DNA from 4 places in the Serratia sp. Ae19-1 genome. Region 1 is predicted to be linked to each of the others. Evidence: riboswitches for the same ligand, from Rfam matches in the RefSeq annotation. Region 1 holds a riboswitch; each other region holds the start of a gene.
The links. Region 1 has a riboswitch for thiamine pyrophosphate ahead of thiC (phosphomethylpyrimidine synthase ThiC). Riboswitches for the same ligand answer to the same signal wherever they lie in the genome.
Positions count from the first base shown of each region.

Region 1 (4,206 bases):
TTCGCCGGCTTCAAAGTACAGGCCAAGCCCCATGGCGTCAGGAATGGTGAGAATGTCGGAGAACAGGATGGCGGCGTCCAGCGCATAGCGGCGCAGCGGCTGCAGCGTGACCTCACAGGCCAGCTCCGCGTTCTTGCACAGCGACATGAAATCACCGGCCTGGGCGCGGGTTGCCTTGTACTCCGGTAAATAACGACCGGCCTGGCGCATCATCCATACGGGGGTCACATCCACCGGCTGACGCAACAGCGCGCGCAGGTAACGATCGTTCTTCAACTCAGTCATTTATGGGGCTCCCTTAATAATCTGCCGGCCATTGTACATTATTCTGCCCGGCACAGCGCCACGGTGTCCTCAATCAAGCGGCGTGCCACGGTGCCGGGCGGCGGCAACAGCGGCAATTGGTCGTAACGATACCAGCCGGCGTTGAGCAACTCTTTGGGATCGTGACGGATTTCGCCCTGATGGTAATCGGCCATAAAGGCCATCATCAGCGAGTGCGGGAACGGCCAGGGTTGCGAAGTGACATAGCGCAGGTTTTTGATTTCAATGTTGCTCTCTTCCATCACTTCACGCGCCACCGCCTGTTCCAGCGTTTCGCCCACTTCGACGAAGCCGGCCAGCACCGTGTGAATGCCGCCGCGATGGCGCACGTGCTGCGCCAGCAGGATCTGATCCTCGCGCCGAATGGCGACGATCACGCAGGGCGCGATCTGCGGGTAGTAGCGCTCCTTGCAATGGCCGCACAGGCAGGCGCTTTCGGTGCGGCTGAGGTGCATCTCATGGCCGCAGTAGCCGCAATAGCGATGGGAGCGGTAGAAATCCGCCAGCTGCACGCCGCGCCCGGCTAGCTGGAACAAGCCGCGATCCTGATCCAACAGCTGACGCACCGAGCCCATCTCCCGCGGCATAGCCTGGCGCACCAGCCAAACCGGCGCGCCCTCCCATTCACCGATGGTGCGCGCCATGTGGCCCTGCAGCCCGAGGGCGGCGGCCGTTCCCGACGGCAATTCACCGTTCGGTAACCAAAGTTTGCTTTCATGGCTGACGATCCACCAGCCGTTTTCATTGCCCGTTAATGCAAGTTCCATATCGTTGTTGCACAACCTCAGCTTCACTGGCACTCTACGAATCGGCTTTGTTACATTTTAATAACTTACCGGTTACTTTTATTACTTACACGGAGTCAAACATGCTCAACCGTTTGGAAAGGCTGACTCAGCGCGTTGGCGGTAGTAATGAATTAGTTGATCAATGGCTTCAGGCCCGCAAGCAGTTGCTGGTCGCCTACTGCACACTGGTAGGCCTCAAACCGAATAAAGAAAAGCATACGCCGCTGAATGAAAAAGCGCTGGAGAACTTTTGCCACAACCTGGTGGATTACCTCTCCGCAGGGCATTTTCATATCTATGACAGAATTATCAAACAAGTGGAAGGCGCGGCCAGTCCGAAAATGTCGCTGGCGGTGAACATCTATCCCAAGCTATGGGCCAATACCGAACAGATCATGGCGTTCCACGATCGCTATACCGAAGTGGATATCGATCAGGAGGTTTGTCTGGAGTTCCATCAGGCCCTGTCGGATATCGGCGAAACGCTGGCGGCGCGCTTTGCGCTGGAAGATAAGCTGATCCTGCTGGAGGCGGAAGCCGCGCAGCAACCGCTGCCGGACCAGGCGCTGGATCCGGCGCGTTAAAATTTTATAGTTTTTTTTCTTATCCCTCCTATACTGGGGTGCATCTTGTCGGAGTGCCTAGCGCCTGATTTGTTCATCGAATCAGCCAGGCTGAGACCGTTAATTCGGGATCCGCGGAACCTGATCGGGTTAATACCCGCGAAGGGAACAAGAGTAATCTATCGCCACAGGCACGGCCCTCTTTTTGCGGGCGCCCTGCCTTATCGGCCACCATCATTACTCCCTCCGAACTCCAGACAAGCAACTTTCCCAACCCAACACACTGGTAGGAACTTGCTATGTCTAACGTTAATCCACCGCGCGCCCGCAAAGCGCAACGCGAAGCCGCCCAGCAGTTTATCGACACGCTGCAAGGTATGGCTTTCCCTAACTCACGCCGCATCTACCTGCAGGGCTCGCGCAGCGATATCCAGGTGCCGATGCGTGAAATTCAGCTCAGCCCGACCCTGGTCGGCGGCAGCAAAGATAATCCGCAGTATGAACAGAACGAGGCGATCCCGGTGTATGACACCGCCGGCCCGTACGGCGATCCGCAAGCCGAGCTCGACGTGCACGCCGGCCTGGCCAAGCTGCGCGCCGGCTGGATCGACGCGCGCGGCGATACCGCCACCCTGAGCGGCGCCAGCTCCGGCTTCACCCAACAGCGGCTGGCGGACGAAGGCCTCGATCACCTGCGTTTCGAACACCTGCCGCTGCCGCGCAAAGCGTTGCCGGGCAAGTGCGTCACCCAATTGCACTACGCCCGTGCCGGCATCGTCACCCCGGAGATGGAATTCATCGCCATCCGCGAAAACATGGGGCGCGAGCGCATTCGCGGCGAGGTGCTGCGCCACCAGCATCCGGGCCAGAGCTGGGGCGCCAACCTGCCGGACAACATCACGCCGGAGTTCGTGCGTCAGGAAGTGGCCGCCGGCCGCGCTATCATTCCCGCCAATATCAACCACCCGGAGGCGGAGCCGATGATCATCGGCCGCAATTTCCTGGTGAAGGTGAACGCCAATATCGGCAACTCGGCGGTCACGTCGTCGATAGAAGAAGAAGTGGAGAAACTGGTGTGGTCCACCCGCTGGGGCGCAGACACCGTGATGGATCTCTCCACCGGCCGCTATATTCACGAAACCCGCGAATGGATCCTGCGCAACAGCCCGGTGCCCATCGGTACGGTGCCTATTTATCAGGCGCTGGAGAAGGTCAACGGCGTGGCGGAGAACCTCACCTGGGAGATGTTCCGCGATACGCTGCTGGAACAGGCTGAACAAGGGGTCGACTACTTCACCATCCACGCCGGCGTGCTGCTGCGCTACGTGCCGATGACCGCCAAACGCCTGACCGGCATCGTGTCGCGCGGCGGCTCGATCATGGCCAAATGGTGCCTGTCGCACCATCAGGAAAACTTCCTCTATCAGCACTTCCGTGAAATCTGCGAGATCTGCGCCGCCTACGATGTCTCGCTGTCGCTCGGCGACGGCCTGCGCCCCGGATCGATTCAGGACGCCAACGACGAAGCCCAGTTCGCCGAACTGCATACGCTGGGCGAGCTGACCAAAATCGCCTGGGAATACGACGTGCAGGTGATGATTGAAGGCCCGGGCCACGTGCCGATGCAGATGATCCGCCGCAACATGACCGAAGAGCTGGAACACTGCCACGAAGCGCCGTTCTACACCCTCGGTCCGCTGACCACCGACATCGCCCCGGGCTATGACCATTTCACCTCCGGCATCGGCGCGGCGATGATCGGCTGGTTCGGCTGCGCCATGCTGTGTTACGTCACGCCGAAAGAACACCTCGGCCTGCCGAACAAAGAGGACGTCAAACAGGGCCTGATCACCTACAAGATCGCCGCTCACGCCGCCGATCTGGCCAAAGGCCATCCGGGCGCGCAGATCCGCGATAACGCCATGTCCAAGGCGCGCTTCGAATTCCGTTGGGAAGATCAGTTCAATCTGGCGCTCGATCCGGCCACCGCGCGCGCCTATCACGACGAAACCCTGCCGCAGGAGTCCGGCAAGATCGCCCACTTCTGCTCAATGTGCGGGCCGAAATTCTGCTCGATGAAAATTTCGCAGGAGGTGCGCGACTACGCCGCTGCCCAAGAGGCCGCCAAGCCGATCGAGGTGCAGCTGACCGGCATGGAAAAAATGTCCGCCGAGTTCCGCGCCCGCGGCAGCGACCTGTATCACAGCGCCACCTCGCTGCAAGAGGAGACCAGCAATGACTGATATCACTACCCCCTTCCCGGCAACGCCTCACAAACTGGGGCTCTACCCGGTGGTCGACAGCGTAGAGTGGATCGCTCGCCTGCTGGAGGCCGGCGTCACCACGATCCAACTGCGCATCAAGGATCTGCCTGACGAGCAGGTTGAACAGGATATCGCCGCCGCCATCGCGCTGGGCCGGCGTTATCAGGCGCGGCTGTTCATCAACGATTACTGGCGGCTGGCGGTCAAACACGGCGCCTACGGTGTGCATCTGGGCCAGGAAGATCTCGATACCACCGATCTGGCGGC
Region 1 covers NZ_JBCHWD010000002.1:293,292-297,497, forward strand. The annotation lists gene hemE (uroporphyrinogen decarboxylase) at 1-285, opposite strand, end outside; gene nudC (NAD(+) diphosphatase) at 324-1,091, opposite strand; gene AAIE04_RS06745 (Rsd/AlgQ family anti-sigma factor) at 1,193-1,696, shown strand; TPP riboswitch at 1,736-1,860, shown strand; gene thiC (phosphomethylpyrimidine synthase ThiC) at 1,975-3,918, shown strand; gene thiE (thiamine phosphate synthase) at 3,911-4,206, shown strand, end outside.

Region 2 (4,206 bases), on a different contig from region 1:
TGCGGCCCGCCGCCCAGCGACAGCACGGTGGCGAAGCTGGCGAAGCACAACATGAAGATCAGCGCGCCGCTCGGCAGGATTTGGCGGCGCAGCGCCGGCCATTCGACGAAGCGGAACTGCTGCCAGCCGCTCATGCCCAGTTGGGCGGCCAATTGGCGCTGTTCCACCGGAATATTCTCCAGCGCCTGCAGCAACAGGCGGGTCGCCAGCGGCAGGTTAAAGAACAGGTGCGCCAGCAGAATGCCCTGCAGGCCGTAAGGCGAGAAGCCATACTCCACGCCCAGCCAACCGCACAGCGTCGCCAGCCAGCCCTGGCGCCCATAGACGCTGAGCAGGCCGAACACCGCCACCAACACCGGCAGTACCAGCGTCATGGCGCACAGCCGCAGCAGCAGTTGCCGGCCAGGGAAACGGCGGCGATAGAGCGCGCGCGCCAGCGGGATGGCGGGCAGCACCGAGATCAGCGCCGATAGCAGCGCCTGCCAGAAGGTGAAACGCACCACGTGCCACAGATAGCTGTCCTGCGACAGGCTGCGCCAGTCGCTGTCCGGCGCGTGACGCCACAGCGAACCCATCGCCAGCGCGGCGACCAGCAGGATCACGCCGGCGGCCAGCAGCCCCGGCCAGAGCCAGCGGGGGATCAGCGGCTGACGGCGGTTTGCCATGCCCGGATCCAGCCGCCGCGTTGTGTGGCCACCTCTTCGGCGCTGTACTGCAGCGCGGTATGCGGTACGTTCATCTGTTCAAAGCCGACGGGCAGCGGAGTGTTGATCACCGGGTACATCCAGTTGCCGGTCGGGATGGTGTTCTGGAATGCCGGCGTCACCATGAACTGCATGAAACGTTCCGCCAGTTCGGGCTGTTTGGCGGCCTTCAGCTTGCCGGCCACTTCCACCTGCAGGTAGTGGCCTTCGCTGAACATGGCGGCGGCGTAGAGGTCTTTTTTCTCTGCGATCAGGTGATAGGCGGGAGAGGTGGTGTAGCTGAGCACCAGATCGCCTTCGCCTTTCAGGAACAGGCCGTAGGCTTCACTCCAGCCTTTGGTGACGGTGACGGTCTTCTTCGCCAACTGCTGCCAGGCGGCCGGCGCCTTGTCGCCATACACTTTCTGCATCCACAGCAGCAGGCCGAGGCCCGGCGTGCTGGTGCGCGGATCTTCGTAGATCACTTTCCAGTTGCGATCGCTGCTGACCAGCTCCTGCAGGCTTTTTGGCGGGTTCTTCAGTTTTTCTTTGTTGTAGACGAAGGCGAAGTACCCGTAGTCGTAAGGCACGAAGGTCGCGTCCTGCCAGCCGCCCGGCACCGTCAGTTTGGCGCTGTCGACGCCGCTCGGCGCGAACAGGCCGGTTTGCTGCGCCGCCTGCAGCAGGTTGTTGTCCAACCCCAGCACCACGTCGGCGGCGCTGTTCTTGCCTTCCATGCGCAGGCGGTTCAGCAGCGAAACGCCGTCCTCCAGCGCGACGAACTTCAGTTCACAGTCGCACTCGGCCTCGAAGGCTTTCTTCACCGCCGGGCCAGGGCCCCAGTCGGCGGCGAAGGAATCGTAGGTGTAAACCGTCAGCGTTGGCTTGGCGAACACCGGCGCGGCGCACAGCAGCAATAAGCAGGGCAGATATTTTTTGACCACGTTGCACTCCTGAGAAATAAGGGGGCAAGGGCATCTGAGGGGGCGAGGCGGCGTCGCCGGTTCGCTGGGCTCAAATCCCTCCGCCGGTATTGACCGGATCAGGTTCGACGGGTGTGCTCTCAGCGGAAAATCGGGCGTGTGATACGCAGTGAATTTCCGCACCCCGTTGAGACGGCGCTATTGTAAAGATTAACCGGCCTTGACGAAAGGCGCTTATGCCTCCGGCGGGGCAAACCAGGCGGACTTGAAGTCGAACCAGCCGAGGGTGTTCATCCGCACGCCGCGCATGCTGCGCTGGCCGTGCAGCTGCAGCCAGTGGTGGAACAGCGGATGCAGTTGATGATCGCTGACCAGACGTTGGCAAAACTCCGCCAGCGGCAGGCGGTTGGCTCGCCACAGCGCGGCGTCCTGCGCCAGATCCTCGTTCATGCAGTGCTGCATCAGCGGCAGTTCATACAGTGTGGCGAACAGCGAAAACTCCAGCGGCAGATAGAAGTTGGCGCTGCCGAGCCACAGATCGCTGCGCGCGTCCCCCTGGTGCCAGGTGGCGTAGTCCACGCTTTGCACGATCAGGCGGATGCCGTGCTGCGCCAGCAGCGGCTCGATCGCCTGACGGATGGCGTGAAACTCCGAATGCTCATTGAAGTGGGTCATCGTCAGTTCGGTCAGACCCGGCGGCTTGGGCTGCTGCGCCAGCGCGCGGTTGTGGTGCCAGCGCGGCAGCAGGCCGTACGCCGGCGACCAGTAGCGCTGATAGAGCGGCCCGGCGTGGCTCAGCAGCGAAATGGGATTGATCAATTCGCACAGCCAGCTGCGAATGGCGGGATCGGCCGCCAATGGGGAGCGCCGATCGAACAGCAGGAAATAACAGCCCTCTTCCAGCCGGCTTTCCAGTTCATTGTTGGCGGTTTCATCGCCCTGCAGCTGTACGCCTGAGTGCACCAGCTCTTCGGAGAATTCCGGCAGCACCCAGATATTCACCTCATCGATCAGCGCCCGGTAGCCGAAATAGTCGTCGAAGGCGTGGATCTTCATCTGGCTGGGGAGATTGCGCACCACGCGGTATGGGCCGGTGCCGATCGGATGGCGGGCGAAGTCCGGCAGCTCGCGCCATTCGCGCGGCAGGATCATGGCGTGTACGCTGCCTAATAGCCAGGGCAGCCAGTGATCGGCGCTGCGCAGATGCACGTCGACAACGAACGGCGTCGGCGAGGTGACGCTTTCAATATGCGAGAACAGCGGTTGCGAGGTCAGACGCGAAAGCGAACTGATGACGTCCGCCATCTCCAGCTCGCGGCCGTGATGAAAATGGATCGCCGGGCGCAGGTAAAACCGCCAGTGCAGCGGCGTCAGCATTTGCCAATGGTGGGACAGGTCGGACTCCAGTTCCCCGTTTTCCTCATTTATGCGCGTCAGGCCGTTGAAGATCTGGCGCGCCAAATGGGTCTCCGAACGCCGCAGCGCCGAGCCGGGCAGCAGGTTGTACAGCTGCCGGTAGTAGAGCACCCGCAGGATGTGTTTCCCCTGGCGGAAGCTGCGCCCCAGCTGCGACAGCAGCATCTGGCGTACCACGTCTTTGTCGCCTACCAGTTGCACCAACTGATCGATGCGATCCTGTTCCAGCAGCTCCTCGGCCCGCTGTTGCTGCAGCGCCAGGCCGGTGTAATGGAAGGTGAGCCGCGAACGCTTGCCGCGCCCCGATTCCGCCTGCCAGGTGAGCCAACCCTCCCGTTGCATGGCACTCAGCAGGGAGCGCACATGCCGCCGCGAGCAGCTGAGCGCCTCCGCCAGCGCCTGCAGCGTGGTGTCGGTGGTTTCACCGTGGCAGCGCTGCCACAGACGGATGAACTGCTGCTGCAATCTGGACGTGGACATAAAAGAGGAACACTCCCGCCTCAAGTCGTCAATTTTTCTTTCCCTATATTACGCCGATAATTTTCATCAATGAAAGGGGAGGGCGTAATGATGAAAGCTTTCTTATCCAAACAGTTCTATCAGCGCTATTTCCGCGCGGTGCGCCGTCAGCATGCCGACTGGCTGAGCGTGGTGCCCGAACAGGCGCGGCTGGCGATGCTGGCGCACCTGACGCAATGGGACATCAAAGAGATGACCGACAAGCAGTACCGCGAGCACCTGTAGGGGCTGCGGCGACAAGTTTCTGAGTAATGGTGCTGTTTCACCAGCCAGTGGGGCGACCCACTGGTTTTTTTATGCGTGGTCAGGGCGATGCGCTTGCATTTTTCTCGCCGTGGCCTAAGGTTTCACTTTCGTTTTGAGGTCAGGGAAGACGATATGCAACGCCTGAGCCGGCTGACACTGCGCATCAACCCCATCTTTGCCGCATTCCTGCTGATCGCTTTTCTTTCCGGCATCGCCGGCGCGTTGCTGACGCCGACGCTCAGCCTGTTTCTGACCACCGAGGTGAAAGTGCGGCCGTTGTGGGTCGGGCTGTTTTATACCGCCAATGCGGTAGCCGGCATCCTGGTCAGCTTCCTGCTGGCCAAGCGCTCCGACACCCGCGGCGATCGACGCCGATTGATCCTGCTGTGCTGCCTGATGGCGGTCGGCAACTGTCTGTT
Region 2 covers NZ_JBCHWD010000005.1:235,320-239,525, reverse strand. The annotation lists gene thiP (thiamine/thiamine pyrophosphate ABC transporter permease ThiP) at 1-665, opposite strand, end outside; gene thiB (thiamine ABC transporter substrate binding subunit) at 641-1,627, opposite strand; TPP riboswitch at 1,685-1,803, opposite strand; gene sgrR (HTH-type transcriptional regulator SgrR) at 1,841-3,502, opposite strand; gene sgrT (glucose uptake inhibitor SgrT) at 3,590-3,766, shown strand; gene AAIE04_RS16315 (sugar efflux transporter) at 3,920-4,206, shown strand, end outside.
Region 2: another riboswitch for thiamine pyrophosphate. It lies ahead of thiB (thiamine ABC transporter substrate binding subunit); the one in region 1 lies ahead of thiC (phosphomethylpyrimidine synthase ThiC).

Region 3 (4,206 bases), on a different contig from region 1:
CTGAACCCGCCCGCGCTTTTTACCCCTTGCCCCGTTGCCGTGGGCAAGGGGGATCCACGAGAAGCCTACCATGAAGCCGATGCCTTTCTTTGTTCAGGGCAGTAAAGACGCCATGCCTCTGTTGCTGGGTTTGCTGCCCTTCGCCGTCCTGACCGGCGTCAGCGCCATTCAGGCGGGAATGACGCCCTGGGTGGCTCAACTGTCGTCGTTGTTGTTAATGTCCGGGGCTTCGCAAATTGCCGCTGCCACGCTGATGACGGCCGGCGCCGCACCGTTGGTGGTGATCGTCACGCACATTGCGATCAATTTTCGCTATGCCATCTACAGCGCCGGGCTGTCTCAGCTCAGGCTCCAGTTCAGCCCGCTGACCAAGCTGGCGGCGGCGCAGGTATTGATCGACCAGACTTACGCGCTGACGTTTTTGCGCTGCCAGGCCCAGCCGCTGAGCGCGAAAGAAAAAACGCTGTATTACTTCGGCACGGCGCTGCCGATGTGGCTGGTGTGGCAAACGGGGACGGCGGCGGGGATCCTCGCCGGTCCGTTAATTCCCGCCGCCTGGCATCTGGAGTTCGCCATCACCCTGTGCTTTATCTCGCTCCTGGTGCCAATGTTGAAAAACGCCCCCATCGTGGTGGCGGCCGCGGTTGCCGGGCTGGTTTCCGCCTTTACCTGCGGATGGCCCTATAACCTGGGGTTCTTGTTTTCGATGGCCGCGGGCGTCTTGGCCGGCGGTTTGTATCACAAGGGCAGAGGGCCTCAACGCAGCGAGGAGCCGTCATGAGCGAGACGACGATTCTATGGGTGCTGGCCATCAGCACGCTGGGCACGTTTTTACTGCGTTATTCCTTTTTGTGGCTCAACGATCGTGTGCCGTTTCCCGAGCGGGTGGGCGAATGGTTGAAACTGATCCCGGCCACGGCCATCGTGTCTCTGATCGTGCCGGCCCTGATCGCTTCACCCTCGGCGCTGTCGGCCGAAGGCGCGCCGAAACTGTGCGCGGCGATCGTGGCGACGCTGGTGATGTGGAAAACGCGCAACGCCACCTTGATGCTGTTGCTCGGGATGGCGGCGTTTTGGCTGATTCGCGGGCTTGGCTGACAACGCTCAGCGCGTGTTGGGCTTGTGCAATTGGTCGCGGTATTTTTTCGGCGTCACGTCCCGGTGGTGTTTGAAAAAGGAGATGAAGGCGCTGGTGGTGGAGAACTCGAGATAGTGAGCGATCTCGGTGATCGGTTTATCGGTGGTCAGCAACTCCAGGGCCAGTTTCAAACGCACCTGCTGGCGCCACTGCTGATAACACATGCCGGTTCCCTGAACGAACAGACGATGGATGGTGCGCTCGGAAGCGCCGCAATGGGACGCCAGCTCATTCAATCGCGGCACCATTTCACCTTTCAAATGGTAACACTGCAGGTAATTGCGCACCCGGGCATCGTTCGGCAAGGCCGGCCAGGCGGGGGAATGGGCGGCGACGCGGATTTTGTCGATGAGCAGAGATTGCAGATGGAACTCGGTTCCCGCCATCCAGTCGGTGTGGAAAGGGGAACGGCACATGGTTTCGATAACCTCTTCCAGCAGCGGAGTGAGGGTAAAGACCTCGACGTTTTTCGACAGCGGCGCGAAGCGCTGTTGGTCGAGATAGACGGCGCGAAAATCGACGTTGTCGCGCAGGATCACATTGTGGGCAACGCCGCCGGGGATCCAAAGCAACTGATGCGGCAACACGGAGCAAATGCGCGCTTCCAGCATGACGATAGCGGCGCCCGATTTGACGTAGACCAGCTGGCCTTTGGCATGCGAATGCATTCTTGAACGTAACGAATGTTCTTTCTCATCTGAGAAAGTGGCGTAGATCGACACGATGGGCGTATCGATGGCGTCGGGGTCAAAATGTTCATTAAGCAGATCTGAATTGACGAAGATGGATTCAGTGATTTCTGGCATAGCATCATGACTCATAAAATGTGTGGCTATAGTAATGAGAATTGATGAGTTGTGTCTAGCCCGTGCTTGCGTCGCTTGCATCAGGTCACGTTTTCGCTCCGGTTTGATAAGGAGTGAGCGTGTTTTCCCGCCTCAATGACGGCATCGGTTAGTTTTTTTATTATCAGTAAATTTGATGTTTTCGGGCCGCAGGCCGACGGCGGGCCGCTTCTGCCACATTCTGCCCAGCGTCTGCTCCGCCAGCGCACGGCCAATTTATTCGCTTGTTTGTCCGCGCCGCCGCTGGCATGATCCCGCTCAGGGATTAACGCAGCGTTGATCACAACCTATTGATTTTCATGACTCGGGGTGCCCTTCCTGGTGAAGGCTGAGAAATACCCGTATTACCTGATCTGGATAATGCCAGCGTAGGGAAGTCACGGCAGCCCAACCGGCGCCGCCTTCTTGAACGCCGGTTGGGAGGAATATGATCGCTCGACCTGATGCACTACCCGGCGCTCGCGCCGCGGCCTGTCTGACCCAATTCCAACAGCGGCCTCCGCTGATCCACTGCCTGACCAACGAAGTGGTGCAATCGCTGACCGCCAACGTGTTGCTGGCGCTCGGTGCCTCCCCGGCGATGGTGGTGGAGCCGCAAGAAGCGGCGCAGTTCAGCGCGTTGGCCGACGGCCTGCTGATCAACGTCGGCACCCTCAACGCGCTGCGCGCCGAATCGATGCGGGCGGCGGTGGCCGCCGCCAATCAGGCCGGCAAGCCCTGGACGCTGGATCCGGTGGCGGTCGGCGCGCTCTCCTACCGCACCGCCTTCGCTAAACAGCTGCTGGACGAGCAACCGGCGGCGATACGCGGCAATGCCTCGGAAATCATGGCGCTCAGCGGGTTGCTGGCCAGCGGCCGCGGCGTGGACAGCGGTGACGATTCGCTGGCGGCACTGCCCGCCGCGCGTGAGCTGGCGCGGCGCAGCGGCGCGGTGGTGGCGGTCACCGGCGTGGTGGATTACGTCACCGACGGCCAGCGCGACTGGGCGATCGAAGGCGGCTCCCCGCTGATGACGCGGGTGGTGGGCACCGGCTGCGCGCTGTCGGCGGTGGTGGCGGCGTTTTGCGCGCTGCCGGGCGATCGCCTGGACAACGTGGCGACCGCCTGCCGGGTGATGTCCCATTGCGGCGGCCTCGTGGCCAAACAGGCCGCCGGGCCGGGCAGCTTTACGCCGGCGTTCCTCGACGCGTTGTATCAACTGCGCGGGGAGGATCTGTGATGAAACGTATCAACGCGCTGACCATCGCCGGCACCGATCCCAGCGGCGGCGCCGGTATTCAGGCCGATCTGAAAGCTTTCTCGGCGCTTGGCGCCTACGGCACTTCGGTGATCACCGCGCTGGTGGCGCAGAATACCCGCGGCGTGCAGTCGGTGTATTACATCGATCCGGCGTTCGTCGCCGCGCAGCTGGACTCGGTGTTCAGCGACGTGCGCATCGACAGCGTCAAGATCGGCATGCTGGCCAACGCCGACATCGTGCAGGCGGTGGCCGAACGCCTGCGCCATTATCGGCCGGAGTTCGTGGTGCTGGATACCGTGATGCTGGCGAAAAGCGGCGATCCGTTGCTGGCGCCAGAGGCGGTGGCCTCGATTCGCAGCGAGCTGTTGCCACTGGTGTCGATCATTACGCCGAATCTGCCGGAAGCGGCGGCGCTGCTGGCGTGCGCGCCGGCGGAAGATGAAGCGCAGATGCGCGAACAGGGGCGGGCGCTGCTGGCGATGGGCTGCCAGGCGGTGTTGATGAAGGGTGGCCACCTGAGCGAAAGCGAGAGCCCGGACTGGCTGTTTACCGCAGAAGGCGAGCAGCGCTTTACCGCGCCGCGGGTCGCCACCCGCCACACCCACGGCACCGGTTGCACGCTCTCGGCCGCGCTGGCGGCGCTGCGCCCGCGCCATGCCGACTGGGCGGCGACGGTAGCCGCCGCCAAGGACTACCTGCAAAAAGCGCTGCAACAGGCGGATACGCTGGAAGTGGGGCACGGCATCGGGCCGGTGCATCATTTCCACGCCTGGTGGTGAGTCAACTTTTTGCCGCAACCGTGGTCTGACTAGTTCAGGCCCGGTTTTACGGGCGAAACCTGATTTAACCTAGGGAGAAGGACTATGACGGGACACCAGACGCTGCGTTGCGCCCTCTTCGGCGTACTGCTTAGCTTCAGCGCGGGCAGCTTGGCCCAGCAGATCGTCACCACATCGGATTTGATTCAGCAGCCGGGGTATCAG
Region 3 covers NZ_JBCHWD010000007.1:90,009-94,214, reverse strand. The annotation lists gene eno (phosphopyruvate hydratase) at 1-4, shown strand, start outside; gene AAIE04_RS19425 (AzlC family ABC transporter permease) at 71-781, shown strand; gene AAIE04_RS19420 (AzlD domain-containing protein) at 778-1,098, shown strand; gene AAIE04_RS19415 (AraC family transcriptional regulator) at 1,105-1,944, opposite strand; TPP riboswitch at 2,279-2,375, shown strand; gene thiM (hydroxyethylthiazole kinase) at 2,411-3,202, shown strand; gene thiD (bifunctional hydroxymethylpyrimidine kinase/phosphomethylpyrimidine kinase) at 3,202-4,002, shown strand; gene AAIE04_RS19400 (inhibitor of vertebrate lysozyme family protein) at 4,087-4,206, shown strand, end outside.
Region 3: another riboswitch for thiamine pyrophosphate. It lies ahead of thiM (hydroxyethylthiazole kinase); the one in region 1 lies ahead of thiC (phosphomethylpyrimidine synthase ThiC).

Region 4 (4,206 bases), on a different contig from region 1:
CGGCGAGAAGATCATGCACAGCGCCAGCGCCGCACCGAGCAACACGCCCAGAACCAGCCCGCTGACGATCTCCGAAGCGGTGACCAGCGTGTGCCAGGCGAGGTAGCCGCGCCCGTCCCACAGCGCCTGCGCCACCGCGCCCGGCGTGGGCAGCAGAAAGGCCGGGATGCCGCTTTGCCCTGCCAGCCACCACAGCAGCAGCAGGCCGGCGAACACCGTCAGCCCGCGCCGCAGGCGGGTAAGCCCGCGTTCTTTGGCGATATTCATTGCGCCGCCCTCACCATCTGCTGCAGCAACTCGGCCTGGCTTTTCAGCAGGTCGGCGTCATCCGGCGCGCGCGGCGGCTGCCCTTTGATGCAGTGGCTATCGTCGAGACCGAGCGGCCAGGGTGACAGCACCAGCAGGCGGTGGCTCAGACGGCAGGCCTCCATCGGATCGTGGGTGATCAGCAGCACGGTGTTTTGCGCCAGCAGCTCGGCGGCCAGGCTCTGGATTTCGGCGCGGGTAATGGCGTCCAGCGCGGAAAAGGGCTCGTCCATCAGTACGATCGGCTGGCGTTCGTAGAGCGTGCGGGCGATGGCGGCGCGCTGGCGCATGCCGCCGGACAGCGCGGCGGGCAGGCTGCGGCCATGCGCGGCCAGGCCCACGCGTTCAAGCAGGTGCGCCGCCCACGCCCGATCCGGCGCTTCGCCGCGCAGCCGCGAGCCGAGGGCGACGTTCTCCTCGATAGTCAGCCAGGGGTAGAGCAGGTCTTTCTGCCCCATGTAGGCGATGCGCCCGGCGATCGGCAGGCCGTCGCTGCCGCTCACCGTGCCTGAGCTGGCCTGCGCCAGCCCGGCGATGATCTTCAGCAAACTGGTTTTGCCGGCGCCGCTGGCGCCGAGCAGAGCGACGAAGCTGCCGCCGGCGATGTCGAAGCTCAGCCGGTCGAAGACGATTTGCTGACCGAAACGCAGGCTGAGATCCCGCACCTGGATGCCGGGCGGGAGAAGCGGGGAGGTCATGAGGCGTTCAGCCCCATTTGCCAAAATGCCGATTCCAGCTGGGTGGCGGTGGTGAAAATCTGCGCCAGCTCGGTGAGGCGGCTCTGCGCCCCGCGCTGATGGCCGACGGTCTCCAGCAGTTCGATGGCGGCGCGCACGCCGGCCAGATAGCCCTCGTCTCCGTAGTTGCGGATCCAGGAGGCGTAAGGATTACCCTCCATTTTGGTGGCGGGATCGTGCAGCAGCCGCAGGCCGATTTCGGCATAGCCGGCCACGCAGGGCAGCAGGCCGGCCAGCAGATCGAGGGCGTCGCCGGCATGGCCGATATCCAGCACGTAGCGGGTGTAGTTCATGGTCTCCGCCGCTTCCGGCTGGGCGGCGATCTGCGCCTCGTTCAAGCCCCATTCGGCGCAGTAGGCCACGTGCAGCGGCAGTTCGGCGACGATGCCGTTGAGCGAGGCGGTGGCGGCGCGCATCTCCGGCAGGGTGCGCAGCTTGCTGACCAGCAGCGCGTAGGCGCGGGCGAAGTGCAGCAGGAACAGATAGTCCTGGGTCAGGTAGCGACGAAAAGCGCGTTCGGGCAAGGTACCGGCGGCCAGCTGCTGCAGAAACGGGTGATCGACGTAGTCCTGCCAGTGGCTGCCGGCTTGTTGCCGCAGCCGGCCGTAAAGACCGCTTTCGAACAGGGTGGTGATGGACATGGGACCTCCTTGAGTCAGTGGAGATCCGGGCACGCTGAGGTATGAACAGGCAACGGGTGATTGCGTTGTTGCCTAACCGTCCCTTCGCTGGCATGACCCAGATCAGGTTCAAAGGGTTCGGCTTACGCCATCTCAGCCCGTAACAGGACACCCCTCGGAGCTGCTTGTTATACGACATTTGTTTTTTGATTACAATCGTCGGGCGGCGGCGCGGCAATCGGTTCGTTTAGTGCGATCGGGGGCGATTTTGCTGGCGCAGAGCGCGCGGTTTTTGTCACTGTAGGCCTATGTTTTGCCTTTGAGGACGATTCCCGATGAAAAAGATTGGTTTTCTCTCGTTTGGCCACTGGTCGCCTTCCGCTCAGTCCGGCACCCGTTCAGCGGCGGATGCGCTGCTGCAGTCTATCGATCTGGCGGTCGCCGCCGAAGATCTGGGGGCGGACGGCGCCTATTTTCGTGTGCACCACTTCGCGCGCCAGCTGGGATCGCCATTCCCGTTGCTGGCCGCCATCGGCGCCAAAACCCAACGCATCGAGATCGGCACCGGCGTGATCGACATGCGCTATGAAAACCCGCTGTATATGGTGGAGGACGCCGGCGCGGCGGATCTGATCGCCGGCGGGCGTTTGCAGCTCGGCATCAGCCGCGGCTCGCCGGAGCAGGTGATCGACGGCTGGCGCTATTTCGGCTATGCCCCGGCCGAGGGGGAAACCGACGCGGACATGGCCCGCCGCCATACCGAAGTCTTTCTGGAAGCGCTGCGCGGCGAAGGGTTCGCTGAACCCAATCCGCAGCCGATGTTCCCCAATCCGCCCGGGCTGCTGCGGCCGGAGCCGTTTTCCGCCGGGCTGCGCGATCGCATCTGGTGGGGTGCCGGTTCGAACGCGACCGCCGTCTGGGCGGCGAAGCTGGGTATGAACCTGCAAAGCTCGACGCTCAAGAACGACGAGACCGGCGAACCCTTCCATATCCAGCAGGCCAAGCAGATCCGCGCCTATCGCGCCGCCTGGCAAGAGGCCGGCCATGCGCGCGAGCCGCGGGTTTCCGTGAGCCGCAGCATCTTTGCGCTGGTGGATCAGCGGGATCGCAATTACTTCGGCGGCGGCGGCAAAGAGGGCGATCAGCTAGGGTATATCGACGCGCAGACCCGGGCGATCTTCGGCCGCAGCTATGCCGCCGAGCCGGACGCGCTGATCGAGCAGCTGGCGCAGGACGAGGCCATCGCCGAAGCGGATACGCTGCTGCTGACCGTGCCTAACCAGCTGGGCGTGGATTACAACGCCCACGTTATCGAATCGATTTTAACCCATGTCGCGCCGGCGCTCGGCTGGCGCTAAACGGAGGACTGGCATGTCACGTATTTTCATTACCGGCTCGGTGGACGGGCTGGGCCGCGCCGCCGCGCAAACGCTGTTGGACGAAGGGCATCAGGTTATCCTGCATGCGCGCGCCCCCGGCCGTCTGGAGGCAGTGCGCGATCTGCTGGATCGGGGCGCGCAGGCGGTGATTGGCGACCTGTCCGAGGTGCAGCAAATCCGGCAGGTCGCCGAGCAGGTGAATCGCCTCGGCCGCCCGAATGCGGTGATCCACAACGCCGGCATGTTCACCGGGCCGCAGGTGATGCCGGTGAACGTGATAGCGCCCTATCTGCTGACGGCCCTGATCGAACGCCCCGATCGCATCGTCTACCTGAGCAGCAGCATGCACTTTGACGGCGTAGCGGAACTGAACGGCGTGGATTGGCTTGGCGGCGCAGCCGGCTCCTATTCGGACAGCAAGCTGTTCGTCACCGCGCTGGCCGCCGCCGTGGCGCGCCTGTGGCCCGGCGTCATCAGCAGCGCAGTCGATCCCGGCTGGGTGCCGACCAAAATGGGCGGCGCGGACGCGCCCGACGATCTGGCGCTGGGACACGTGACGCAGGCGTGGCTGGTGAGCAGTGATGAGCCGCAGGCCCTGGTTTCCGGCGGTTATTGGCACCATCAGCAGCGGTTGGATCCTCATGCGGCGGTGCACGACGAGGCGTTTCAAACGGCGCTGCTGGCGCAGTTGGCGCGCGTGAGCGAGGTGAGTTTGCCTCAGGCCTGATGGCCGCGTTCTCCTGGCCCGTCGGTGGTTATCGGCGGGCTTTTTTATGCCCGCAGGGTGAACCGACGGGGCTTTTCTTATACAGTGGTTGCCTGGCCTGTTTTGATTGTTATTTATATTATCGCCATGCACACATTTCTGATTATCGTCCCCGAAGGGGGCATGCTGTTCGAAGCGGCGGGCATCGCCGATATTCTGATGCAGGCCAATCGCCTGAGCCCTGCCGAGGCGCCGCTGTATCAGATCGCGGTCGCCACCACGCAATCCCATCGGGTGGTACACGGCCTGTCCGGTCTGAGCCTGCTGGCCGATCATCGCCTGGCGGATCTCGATCCGGCCCTGCCGCGCGATACCGTCATCGTCGCCGGCAAAGGGGCGACCGAAGAAGAGGGCGCCCTGGTGGCGGATTGGCTGCGCCGCGCGGCCCCGCAGGCGCG
Region 4 covers NZ_JBCHWD010000003.1:343,527-347,732, reverse strand. The annotation lists gene AAIE04_RS11840 (ABC transporter permease) at 1-267, opposite strand, end outside; gene AAIE04_RS11835 (ABC transporter ATP-binding protein) at 264-1,004, opposite strand; gene tenA (thiaminase II) at 1,001-1,684, opposite strand; TPP riboswitch at 1,747-1,849, opposite strand; gene AAIE04_RS11825 (LLM class flavin-dependent oxidoreductase) at 1,999-3,021, shown strand; gene AAIE04_RS11820 (Rossmann-fold NAD(P)-binding domain-containing protein) at 3,035-3,769, shown strand; gene AAIE04_RS11815 (GlxA family transcriptional regulator) at 3,896-4,206, shown strand, end outside.
Region 4: another riboswitch for thiamine pyrophosphate. It lies ahead of tenA (thiaminase II); the one in region 1 lies ahead of thiC (phosphomethylpyrimidine synthase ThiC).